3 regions of the Fictibacillus sp. NRS-1165 genome follow, and region 2 is predicted to be linked to each of the others. Evidence: riboswitches for the same ligand, from Rfam matches in the RefSeq annotation. Region 2 holds a riboswitch; each other region holds the start of a gene.
The links. A riboswitch is a leader RNA that binds a small molecule or an ion and turns the genes downstream of it on or off. The one in region 2 is predicted to bind lysine.

Region 1 (4,336 bases), on a different contig from region 2:
CAACAAAGTCTGCCTTTATTATCATATCGGCCAGTGTCTAGGCCCGTGTGTTTATGATATTACAGAAGAACAGAACAGGAAGATGGTAGAGGAAATCGTTAAATTCCTGAACGGAGGCTTCCCTGAGGTGAAGGAGGAGCTTACTGAGAAAATGCTTGCTGCATCAGAAGCCTTGAATTTTGAGCGGGCGAAGGAACTTAGGGATCAGATACAGCATATTGATGCGGTGATGCAGAAGCAGAAAATGATGACATCAGACATGGTAGACAAAGATGTCTTTGGTTTTTATTACGATAAAGGCTGGATGTGTGTTCAGGTTTTCTTTATCCGCCAAGGCAAACTGATCGAACGTGATGTTTCTCTTTTTCCTTTTTATGGAGAGGCTATTGAAGATTTCTTATCGTTTATTGGACAGTTTTATCTTCAAAAAAATCACATTCTGCCTCGGGAGCTATTGCTGCCTCCTGAGGCGGACGGCCAATTGATCAAAGAACTCCTCGGCATAAAAGTGATTCAGCCGAAGAGGGGACAAAAGAAAGAGTTTGTTGAACTGGCTACAAAGAATGCTCAGCTCGCGCTGAATGAAAAATTTGCTCTTATTGAGCGTGATGAGGAGCGTACGATAAAAGCGGTTGAAAATCTGGGGCTGCAATTAAATATTCCTGCTCCTTACCGTATCGAAGCTTTTGATAACTCCAATATTCATGGAACGAATCCAGTATCTGCCATGATCGTCTTTGAAGACGGGAAACCGAACAAAAAAGAATATCGGAAGTATAAGATTAAAACAGTAACCGGTCCTGATGACTACGCCTCGATGAAAGAGGTGGTTCGCAGGCGCTATTCCCGAATCTTAAAAGAGAACGGACAGCTGCCAGATCTCATCATTATCGATGGGGGAAAAGGACAGATCGCAGCTGCTCAGGATGTTCTGGAGAATGAGCTGAACCTTGCGATACCAGTCGGCGGACTGGCTAAGGACGAAAAGCATCGGACGTCACAGCTTTTGATGGGGGACCCTCCTGAAATCATTCCGCTGCAAAGGAACAGCCAAGAATTTTATCTGCTGCAGCGCATACAGGATGAAGTCCATCGATTCGCGATTTCATTTCATCGCCAGGTCAGGGCAAAAGGCATGTTTCAATCTAGTCTTGATAACATTCCTGGAGTCGGAGAAAAAAGGAAAAAATTGCTGCTGAAGAAGTTCGGTTCCATTAAAAAAATGAGAGAGGCCAGCCTGGAGGATTTTCAGGCAGCAGGCATCCCTTTGAATGTTGCGGAGGAAATTATTCAGGCTCTTCAAAAGGAACCTTCATAAAGGTATTGATTTTTCAGAAATCCTTTGCTAAACTTAAAAACAAATTTTAATAGAGCGCCATACTTCAGTTTTGAAGTGATGGTAGAGGAGCAAAAACCAATAGTATGCTATCTGAAGAGAAGGAGCTCTTATGATGGTAGCGGAAAGGGGATTTTTGCCGAAGCTTTAAGAAGCTCCTGTTTCTTACGGCTGGACCTGCATTGAATAAATGCAGAGCTGTCACACATTCTTGCCCGGAGGGTGTGTGGAGGACTATCTCACAAGAGGGGAAAACAAGCTGGCTTACTGTTGCTTATACCAAGCAGCAATAAGGTCTTTTCCTTATTGCTGCTTTTTTATTTTTATTTATCAGTTTGTTGCGTAGTGGAAGCCAAATCAGGCTGGCCATATCTGGGTGCCTTTTAGATCGAGGCAATAAATTATATTCAATGATGAGAGAGGATGGACATCGTGGCTTTAATCATTCAAAAATTTGGTGGAACGAGTGTAGGCACACCGGATAAAATAAGAAATGCGGCTAAGCGGATCATTCATGCGGTAAACGAGGGGAATCAAGTAGCAGCCGTTGTCTCGGCGATGGGGAAAACAACCGATGAACTTGTACGCCTGGCAGGTGAAATAACCGCAAGGCCTTCCAAGCGAGAAATGGACATGCTTCTGACAACGGGAGAGCAGGTCACCGTTTCATTACTGGCGATGGCTCTGCAGGAAGCCGGATATGAAGCGGAGTCTTTGACAGGCTGGCAGGCAGGCATTGAAACAGAGAATGTTCACGGAAATGCACGCATCTTAAACATCGACACGAAGAGAATTCAAGAAATGCTTGCAGATGGAAAAATTGCGGTTGTTGCCGGTTTTCAAGGAGTAACTGGTTCAAAAAATATTGCAACACTTGGGCGTGGAGGTTCAGATACAACGGCAGTTGCCCTTGCAGCTGCCCTTCGTGCCGATAAGTGCGAGATTTATACCGATGTAACGGGCGTATTTACAACAGACCCTCGGGTGGTAAAACATGCGAGAAAACTGCCTGCCATCTCCTATGATGAGATGCTTGAGATGGCCAATCTTGGTGCAGGGGTGCTTCACCCAAGAGCGGTTGAATTCGCAAAAAATTATGGGGTAAGGCTGGAAGTCCGTTCGAGTACAGAGGAAGAAAATGGGACACTCGTGGAGGAGGAAGCATCAATGGAAAATAATTTAGTAGTAAGAGGCCTGGCTTTTGAAGGGAACGTAACAAAAATTACAATTGAAGATCTTCCGAATGGTTTAAACACGCTGTCATCGGTTTTCTCCTTACTTGCAGAGAACGGTGTGAATGTGGATATTATCATTCAAAGTGTAAACCCGCAGGAGAGAACAAATATTTCGTTTTCAATTGAAACGGCCATTTTGGATGAAACGATCGAGCTGCTTGAAAGGAATAAGAGTTCGCTTCAGTTCGGTTCGATCGTGCATGAAGACGGACTAGCGAAAGTATCTATCGTAGGTTCCGGGATGATCTCTAATCCAGGAGTAGCTGCACAAATGTTTAAAGCTTTATCCGATCATCAGATTATGATAAAAATGGTCAGCACGTCAGAAATCAAAGTTTCAACAGTTGTGGACCAGCAGGATATGATTAAAGCGATTGAAACACTGCACGACGTCTTTGAATTGGACGCACGGCAGCCAGTTCAGCAATTATAATAAGAAAATCCGGGCTTAAAGTGCCCGGATTTTTTTATTTTCAACTGCACGATCAAATCTGTACCGTCTCGTTTAAGAAATCGATTTCAAATCCGAGATCCTCAAGGATTTGGTGGTCTGCCGTTGTTTCCTGTCCTCCGGTCGTCAGATAGTCGCCGACAAAAATAGAGTTGGCCGCATAAAGGCCAAGTGGCTGCAGGCTTCGGAGATTCACTTCTCTGCCGCCTGATATTCTGATCTCCTTTGTTGGATTAATAAACCGGAATAATGCGAGCACCTTTAGACAATAACGAGGGTTCAGCTCATCCAGATGCTCCAATGGAGTGCCAGGAATGGCATGCAAAAAATTGACCGGGATAGAGTCTGCATCAATCTCTTTCAAGGCTTTTGCCATCTTAATGATGTCACCGTGGCTTTCGCCCATTCCGACGATGACCCCGGAACAGGGTGAGATGCCTGCCTCTTTTACCTTTTCAAGAGTGGAGACTCGGTCTTCATATGTATGCGAGCTCGTGATTTGGCTGTGGTGGTCAGCGGAAGTGTTGATATTATGATTATACCGTTCGACCCCAGCCTCTTTTAGAGATTGTGCCTGCTTGTCATTTAGGATGCCAAGACATGCACATATTTTCATGTTATAGCTGGATTTGATCTCCTTTACCGCTTCTATGACCGTGTTTAAGTCACGGTTGAGCGGCCCTCTTCCGCTTGCCACAATGCAATAAGTTCTGACGTTTTGTTTGTATGCCTTTGCTGCACCGGCAACGATCGTGTTTTTATCCATCATCGCGTATTTTTCGATAGGGGCAGTAGAAACGGAAGACTGTGAACAATAGCCGCAGTCCTCGGGGCAAAGTCCTGACTTTGTGTTAATGATCTTGTTCAGCTTGACCTTTTTGCCAAAGTAATGCTTCCTGATTGTAAAAGCACCGTGCAGTAAACTTAGCAGCTCATCATCGTCAGAATCCAATATCGACATTGCCTCCTTTTCGGATAGCTCTTTCCCGTCGATCACTTCGTTTGCAAGTTCCATCCATTTCATAGGGTTTACCTCCTTAATGTTAACTTGAATTTTATATAAGTTAACATTAATTCAGCCATTTTATATTGTCAACGCAAAAAAAAAACCGGCTTCTGCCGGTTTTTCGCGTTTCGGATTCCAGTTCTTCCGGGGGACGAAATCAGTTTTTGTCTTTATCCGCTCATTTTCGTTTTAGGCGCCTTCTTCGCCTGCGGTCTCATCTTTGCGGTCCCACTGGACGGTAAAATGGATTTTGTTCTTTCGTTTCACAGTTTCATAGGTTTCAGTGATACATTTTCTTTGATTTTGGA
Region 2 (4,336 bases):
CCATCAGCGGAGAGGCAATTATAATGGCGCACTCCGGATGATGAAGAGCGCGATCGATAAACTGACTGTACATAAAGAGGAGATTGAGCGTCTGGGTCTTAAGTATGAGGCATTATTGGAAGTGCTTGGCAAACGATTGGATGAAATAGAACGGCTCGTTCCTTTTAGAGATGTTGACCTCCCTCTTGCGGATCCATTACTGATCAATCTTTGCTGTGAACGCATCGAAAAAGAAGGCTCGGTCTGGGGCAGAGAAAGCAATATGGATGATGAGCTAATCGTTCATAAACATAAGCTTCGTGACCGGAGCGAGGTGATCCGCGAACGGGAGGCTCAAAAAAAACTGCGGCTGAAAAAGAACAGCTGATCTTGCCAAAGAATGAATTTCCACCAAAAAACCCCCGGCTAACCGGGGGTTTTCTCTTGTTTTATTCTTCCCAAACTTTTACTTCTTTCATAACGTCGCCTTGCTTGATTCTTAAAACAGTATCCATGCCTTCAGTAACTTGTCCGAAAACAGTATGCACGCCGTTTAGGTGAGGCTGCGGCTCATGAACGATAAAGAATTGGCTTCCGCCTGTGTCTTTTCCAGCATGTGCCATAGAAAGTGAACCAGCTACGTGTTTGTGCGTGTTGCCGGCAGTTTCGCATTTGATCGTATAGCCAGGACCGCCTGCACCTGTTCCTGTTGGGTCTCCCCCTTGTGCTACGAAGCCTGGGATGACACGGTGGAACGTTACACCATTGTAGAATCCTTCGTTCGCTAATTTTTCAAAGTTAGCGACCGTACCAGGTGCTTCTTCTGGATAAAATTCGAGCATAATTTTTTCGCCGTTTTCAAATTCAATTGAACCTTTTTTCATTGAAATAACCTCCTGAATTCAACATACTCCATTATTTTATGCTTTTTTTGCCTCAGAGTCCAGCGAGGTCAGCTAGCACTTCTTAATTGCCGGCAAACACGCCATTCTTTAAAGGAAGATCCAGGCGTAAAAGGTCTTCATACGATTCTCTTCTAACGACGAGTCGGCCTTCTCCTTTTTCCGCGAACACGACTGCGGGTCTCGGAATGCGATTGTAATTGTTGGACATGGAATAGCCATAGGCACCCGTACAGAACACGGCCAGCAAGTCTCCGGTCCTTGCTTCAGGCAGTACGATATCCCAGATCAGCATATCTCCTGATTCACAGCATTTTCCAGCGATTGATACTTTTTTCGTCCCTTTTTCACCGGCCCTGTTCGCCAGCGCTGCTTCGTACTGCGCCTGATAAAGTGCAGGACGGATATTATCGCTCATGCCTCCATCCACCGCCACGTAGTGGCGAACAGAAGGAATTTCTTTTTGTGAGCCGACCGAGTAGATCGTCGTTCCTGCATCCCCTACAAGTGAACGGCCGGGTTCAATCCAGATCTCCGGTATCGGAAGAGAAGACGCTGCGGATAGCCTTGTAATCTCCCCTATCATCGCATCGATGTATTCTTTCGGTTCGAGCGGTTCATCTTCTTCTGTGTAGCGGATCCCAAAACCGCCTCCCAGATTTAAAACTACAGGAACGAACGAATATTTTTTATCCCAGTTCTGAAGAAACCCATAGAGTTTTTGAATGGCCAACACGAATCCCGCTGTCTCAAAGATTTGTGAACCGATATGGAAATGAACGCCCAAAAGGTTCAGATGGCGCGATTCAAGCGATTCGAGAACAGCCTCTTCCGCCTGCCCGTTCTGAAGGTCAAAACCAAATTTGGAATCCTCCTGTCCTGTGAGAATGTACTCATGGGTGTGTGCTTCAATTCCCGGAGTGATCCTCAGCAGGATGGATGTATCCTTGTTGTGCTGATTGCACAAGCTTTCAAGCATGCGGAGTTCATGAAAGTTATCGACGACAAAGCAACCGATGTCCGACTGAAGCGCGTATTGCAGTTCTTCATAGCTTTTGTTGTTTCCATGAAAATGGATCCGGTCCGCAGGGAAACCTGCCGAAAGCGCAGTGTAAAGTTCTCCTCCTGAAACGACATCCAGGCTCATCCCTTCCTCATCCATCAGCTGGACTTGCGCGAGACAGGAAAACGCTTTGCTTGCATATGCGACCTGTGCCTTGATCCCTTGATCCTCAAACGCCTTCTTGAAAGACCTCGCCCGCTGTCTGATCAGCTCCACATCATAAATGTAAAGCGGTGTACCATATTCATGCGCCAGCTGAACCGTGTCAACCCCGCCGATTGTTAAGTGGTTATCATCATTGATTGAACTTGTACCGTGTAAATACATGAAAGATTCTCCCCTCTGCTTTTCCATTAGAGATTCTGTTCCGACATAAAAATAAAGACAGCTAATGTAATAAGGTACATTAACTGTCTTATACCGTACCCCCATTTGCCGGAATAGTTCTCCACTGCGTGCATTGCAGTGACAGTCCGCTGTCTGTTCGGCAGCGACCCAGCATGAGGATGTATGGACCATCTTCACACTTCGGCAAATTGGCCTTTAAAATGATTTCTTCATGTCCATTCACTCCATCATCCTACTCATCCGCTTTGCGCCTCTACCCCATTATCAATAAATGAGGCATATCCAATTGTTATGAACAAATTTATCACAAATTTATTATTTCGGCAATACTTCTCAGGAAGTCGGCTGTTTTTTGCTGTTCTGTGGATGAACGATGCTCGGCCTGATATTTGAGAGCGGCACGGCGATCCTGATGACGATCTGCAGGAACGCTTTGGCGTTAAACGGAATGAATGGCCATAAGTAAGGAGTGTTCAGGTTTTTCATCGAACAGAGATAAAGGATTAAAACGGTAGATCCCCCTACAAGGCCTGGAACATGGAAGATGGCCGTCAAGATGAGCAGCAGCAGACGCAGCATCTTGTTGGCTATACTCAGCTCGTAGCTTGGAGTCGAGAATCCTCCAATCGCAGCCACAGCAACATAGAGAATTACTTCTGGAACGAAGAGCCCGACATCGATCGCGATCTGGCCGATCAATACGGCTGCTATCAATCCCATCGCCGTCGACAGCGGACTGGGTGTATGGATGGCCGCTACCCTCAGTATTTCTATCCCAATCTCAGCGAAGAGGATCTGAAGGAATAAGGGGATGTGCGTCGTCTTGTTCGGGCCGATAAAGTCTATGTTGGGGGGCAGAAGTCCATCCTGAGTGGCGTAGAGATACCATAGCGGCAGAAGCAGCAGCGAAGCGACGATCCCCGTGAATCGTACCCACCGGAGAAAGGCCCCTACCATAGGGGTCTGCCTGAACTCCTCTGCATGCTGAATATGATGGAAGTAAGTGGTCGGCGTAATGATGACCGATGGGCTTGTATCTGTAATAATCAGAACATGCCCTTCCATGAGATGCTGAGCAGCTACATCCGGCCTCTCCGTATAACGGACGAGGGGAAAGGGATCCCAGCCCTGCTTGAGAAGAAACTCTTCGATCGTCTTATCCGCCATTGGGATGCCATCGATGTTAATGCTCTGCAATTCTTGTTTTACGAGGTCGACGAGCCCCGGATCGGCGATGTCTTCAATATAGCAGATGCAGATGTCGGTCTTGGACCGCTCGCCGACCTGCATGATTTCATGCCGCAGCCGTTCATCCCTGATCCGCCTTCGGGTAAGGGCCGTATTGATGATGATATTTTCCGTGTATCCATCACGGGAGCCGCGGACGACCTTTTCAACGTCCGGTTCTTCCGGCTGTCTGCCAGGATAGCTACGTACGTCCACGATGAACGCTTGGTCCTCCCCTTCAAGAAAGACCGAAATCAATCCAGAAAGCATGCGGTCAATAGCGATCTCCAAATTATCGGTCAGTTCCACCTGCTGGTGAGACAGATGGTTATGAAGTACCTCTTTTACATTGGAGGGCGCACGATGCCCATGGTCCATATCCATGAGCTCTCTCATGATCTCAATAATAAATAGGCTGTCGCATAAACCTGTACAGTAATAGATCTGAACTTCTTTCTTCATTACGTACAGTTTTCTGACACCCACATCAAAGCTGATTCCGATTCCCAGCCGTTTTTTCAGCTGATGTTCGTTTTCTTGGATTTTTTTACTGATTGGTGTCTTCTGCTGTTCTTTCGATCCCTGCATGATAACCGCTCCTTTCTAAAATGGTCGCCACCGCCAGACTTGTGATCGGGGCTCCTTTTTCGACCGCGTCATGGCCGGCCATCTTTCCGATATCACCGATCCCGATGACCATCGGGAGGTTTAATTCGTCAAGAATATACACCGTGTCTCCGTTGATTCTTCCTGTCTCAATATCAGGAAGCCCGCTCTTGTCGATTCCGTATTCAGTAAAGGCCCCATAACGGTCGAT
Region 3 (4,336 bases), on a different contig from region 2:
AGTGATGGCCCTGTTGTTGGTATACAGTGCGGTTTCGGTGGTATTGGAATAAAAAATAAATGAATTGAAACGATCGTCATCTGCATTAATAGAAAAAAAGCAAGGCTGAAAAACTCAGCCTTGCTTTTTTCTGTATCAGGATTCGATTTATTTTTTCGCCTTGCTTACTTTTAGTTTCTTGCCTTTCACTGTGGTGTTTTCCATGGCTTGCATAACAAGTGACCCCTTTCCATTGAGAATATCCACATAAGACCAGTTTTCCTGGATGGTGATGATTCCGATATCATCTGCTGAAACTCCAGGGATTTTAGCAATCGTTCCAACAAAGTCGACTGCCCGGATCTTCTTATTTTTTCCGCCGCTGAAATGGAGCTTCGTAATATCCTGATTGATGCGGGCTGTTTTATTATTTCGTACCACACGGCGTCCGTTGAGCTTTTCTTCAAAAGCATGCTTCATTTTTACGACTTCCTGTTTTGTTGGTGCTTCCGCCTCATCGATCTCAAACCGGATGTATCTTTCGATGGCTCTAAGGTATTTTTCTTCAAAAGGCAATACAAATGTAATGGCTCGCCCTTTTTTGCCTGCACGGCCGGTTCTTCCTGTCCGGTGGACATAGCTCTCTTTTTCCATAGGAACATCATAGTTGATAACGAGGGTGACATTATCAATATCGATTCCTCTTGCTGCCACATCGGTGGCCACCAGATAACGGAAATTTCCTATCTTGAAGCCGTCCATCACTGCAAATCGATCTTCTTGCTCCAATCCTCCATGAAGTTTTTCACAAGAATACTGAGCGGAATGCAGTTCTGCAAATACGGTATCGACGTGCTCTTTCGTATTGCAGAAAATAATGCAGCTGTCTGGGTTTTCAACGACTGTCACGTCTTTCAGAAGAGAAAGCTTTGCGTCTTCCTGCGTTTTAATTATGGAATGCTCTATGGTATCTGTCGTAACTCCGTCGGAAGCGATCTCAATTTTTATGGGATCCTTCATGTATTGATGGCAGAGGTTTTCAACTGCGTCAGGCAATGTGGCAGAAAACACCATCGTCACTCTGTTGGAAGGAAGCTGTTTAATTATCCTTTTCACTTCATCAATAAAGCCCATGTTCAGCATTTCATCGGCTTCATCAATGATCAGATACTTGACTTGAACCAAGCTGAGGGTTTCTCGCTCGATGTGATCTATAACGCGTCCCGGTGTACCGACCACCACATGCGTTTTTTGTTTCAATTCCTCTTTTTGTTTCGCAAAAGGCTCCTTGCCATATAGAGCTACCGCTTTAATCCGTTTAAACCTTCCGATATTCGTAAGGTCTTCCCGCACTTGAACAGCGAGTTCACGTGTAGGGGTTAGGATTAAAGCCTGTGGCCCCTTTTCTTCCCATTCCAGCATTTCACATACCGGAATACCAAAGGCGGCCGTTTTTCCGCTGCCTGTTTGGGATTTCACGACAAGATCTTGCTTCCCCAGGGCTAAAGGTATCACTTCCGTCTGAACTTCGGTCGGTGTTTCGTATTTTAACACAGTCAGTGCTCGTTTTATTTCATCGCTTATACGATAATCATTAAACCTTTGATCCTTCATGTAGTAACCTCAATTTTTTTGTATTATCCAGAATCAGCATAACCTGAATAGAGTTCATTATACTCGAAATGATGGGAAATTCGGGTTTTATTTTCAACGATTGGTTTAAGGAAGCCTCCTTTTCAAGATGAAACCACCCCAGTGTCCGCAACGGTAATTTCGTCGCATTAGGATGGAAAGAAAAAACAGTTGAAGGAAACAAGGAGCTGTTTTATAATAACTCTTAGCGTTAACTAACTTGATATTTAAAATCCTCATCAATCCGATGAGGTAGAGGTCGCGGCTTTTATTAGTAAGACGTACGAGATGCAGAGAACATCAGAGACTCCGTGTGAAAAGAAAAGCTGCCGAAATTTGTGCTTAACTCTGGAAGTATGAATTGGGGCTGTATCCGAACAGGAACAGCACTGTCACACCCGCGAACAACCGGCGGGTGGGATGCGCTATCTTACGGAAGGCATGATGCGGATTAATAATAATCGTCGCCCAATGCTTGGCGGCTTTTTTATTTCCCGCTCCTTCCTAAAACGAAAAGGAGTATTTTTTATGCAAAAGACAGCAAAGAATTCACCAGCACGACCGCCGTCTCCAAACACGGCGAATGAATTGAAGAGGGGATTGAAGTCCCGCCATTTAACGATGATCTCTCTTGGGGGAACCATCGGAACCGGATTATTTCTTGCAAGTGGAGGCTCGATTCATACCGCAGGCCCTGGAGGGGTACTGCTCTCTTATGTAGCCATTGGCATCATGGTGTTCTTCTTAATGACAAGCCTTGCGGAAATGGCGTCATACATGCCGGTCGCTGGCTCATTCAGCACGTATGCATCGAAATTCGTGGATCCTTCTCTTGGATTTGCGCTCGGCTGGAACTACTGGTACAACTGGGCCATCACGATTGCGGCAGAGCTTGCGGCTGTAACGTTAATCATGAAATTTTGGTTTCCTGATACACCTTCTTTTATATGGAGCGCCCTGTTTTTAGGCATTATGTTCTTATTGAATTATTTATCCGTTAAAGGGTTTGGAGAAGCAGAGTATTGGTTCTCTTTAATAAAAGTAGTTGCTGTTATCATCTTCTTGATCTTGGGAACGCTGATGATCTTCGGCATTATGGGCGGAGACACGATCGGGTTTAAAAACTTTACGCTCGGGGATGCACCGTTCCACGGCGGATTCTTTACGACGCTCGGCGTATTTATGGCTGCCGGATTCTCGTTCCAGGGAACGGAACTGTTAGGGGTTGCAGCAGGAGAAACGGAAGATCCGAAAAAGAACATTCCAAAAGCGATCAAAAGCGTGTTCTGGCGCATCCTTATGTTCTATGTTCTGGCAATCCTGGTCATCTCCTTGATCATTCCTTATACAGACAGCCGATTGGCAAGCAGTGATATAACTGTAAGTCCATTCACACTTGTATTTGATAAAGCAGGAATTGCATTTGCGGCTTCTGTTATGAACGCGATTATTTTAACAGCAGTACTATCAGCCGGCAACTCCGGAATGTATGCATCCACCCGTATGCTTTGGGATATGGCACGAAAAGGAATGGCACCTAAATTTCTTGCGAAGCTTGATTCCCGCGGTGTACCGGTTCCAGCCTTGATCGTGACAGCGGCAGTCGGCGCGGTAGCCTTTCTGGCTTCATTGTTCGGCGACGGTGTCGTCTACACTTGGCTGTTGAATGCTTCCGGTATGTCAGGGTTTATCGCCTGGCTTGGAATCGCGATCAGCCATTACCGGTTCAGAAGAGCCTATGTGGCCCAAGGAAGGGACTTAAAAGAACTGCCTTATCTGGCAAAATGGTTCCCGATTGGTCCGCTCTTCGCTTTCGCTCTCTGTATTGTCGTTATTCTCGGACAGAACTATTCCGCATTTACAGGCGGAAGCATCGACTGGCAAGGAGTTCTCGTTTCCTACATTGGCATTCCGATCTTCCTGGCCGTTTGGTTAGGCTACAAATTCAAACACAAAACGAAAGTCGTTCCGCTCAAGGAATGCGATTTTGAATAAGAAGCAAGTGAAGCAGGAGCCCCTCGGTTTCCTGTTTTTTTATGGATTTATGTTGCCTGAATAATGGAAGGCGGTATGATAGAAGCAGATAGATGATAAAGCAGGGGGAGCCCATGAGAAAATGAAAAGGAATTGATGATGATGAAAATAGATCTGCAAGATCTATTCACTCTTGATTTTGCCTATCTTGAAACCTTTACGAAGCGCACAGAAACAGCCTGGGGCTCCATATTTTGCAATGAAAACCAGCCTGACTATTATGAGCAAATCACATACATATCAGTAAAAATAGTGAAGATCCAGGTTTAGTGATAGAGGAAGCGATCACTTTTTATGAATCAAGAAACCCTCATACCGCGATTCTATATTTATCAATTAGAAGCACAGGGAAATTTGCTGGCTGAATTAAAAAGGCGAAAGTTCCTTTATGAAGAAGTGAGTACTCCAGTTCAATTCTGGAATTATCAAATCACGGATCTCATCAACGACCCGAAGGTGACCATTGAAAAAGTAACGGAAGAAAATTATGAAGAAGCGTTGTATATCGAAGGAAGCATTAAAGAATTTGGCGGAATAGAAACCATTGAAAAAGTCTTTCGAGAACAATTCAATCATCCGGCATTCATTCATTATCTCCTTCGGTACGAAGGAACAGCCTGTTCCACAGCCTGTATGTTTAAAGAGGGCGATCAAGCTCGGATTGAGAGTGCAGCTACGGTTGAAGGATATC

Region 1: linked by a shared signal. The riboswitch ahead of ABHN01_RS18180 (aspartate kinase) and the one ahead of lysA (diaminopimelate decarboxylase) in region 2 are both predicted to bind lysine.
Region 3: linked by a shared signal. The riboswitch ahead of ABHN01_RS19315 (amino acid permease) and the one ahead of lysA (diaminopimelate decarboxylase) in region 2 are both predicted to bind lysine.

What each region holds. Positions count from the first base shown of each region.
Region 1 covers NZ_JBDPNU010000043.1:35,040-39,375, reverse strand. The annotation lists gene uvrC (excinuclease ABC subunit UvrC) at 1-1,318, shown strand, start outside; lysine riboswitch at 1,393-1,581, shown strand; gene ABHN01_RS18180 (aspartate kinase) at 1,769-3,004, shown strand; gene bioB (biotin synthase BioB) at 3,057-4,046, opposite strand; gene ABHN01_RS18170 (YslB family protein) at 4,218-4,336, opposite strand, start outside.
Region 2 covers NZ_JBDPNU010000025.1:275,204-279,539, reverse strand. The annotation lists gene ABHN01_RS12140 (DUF309 domain-containing protein) at 1-367, shown strand, start outside; gene ABHN01_RS12135 (peptidylprolyl isomerase) at 429-863, opposite strand; gene lysA (diaminopimelate decarboxylase) at 946-2,271, opposite strand; lysine riboswitch at 2,378-2,556, opposite strand; gene ABHN01_RS12125 (spore germination protein) at 2,626-4,107, opposite strand; gene ABHN01_RS12120 (stage V sporulation protein AE) at 4,067-4,336, opposite strand, start outside.
Region 3 covers NZ_JBDPNU010000045.1:31,942-36,277, forward strand. The annotation lists gene ABHN01_RS19305 (LysE family transporter) at 1-52, shown strand, start outside; gene ABHN01_RS19310 (DEAD/DEAH box helicase) at 148-1,593, opposite strand; lysine riboswitch at 1,857-2,047, shown strand; gene ABHN01_RS19315 (amino acid permease) at 2,140-3,606, shown strand; partial or broken gene ABHN01_RS19320 (GNAT family N-acetyltransferase) at 3,748-4,336, shown strand, end outside.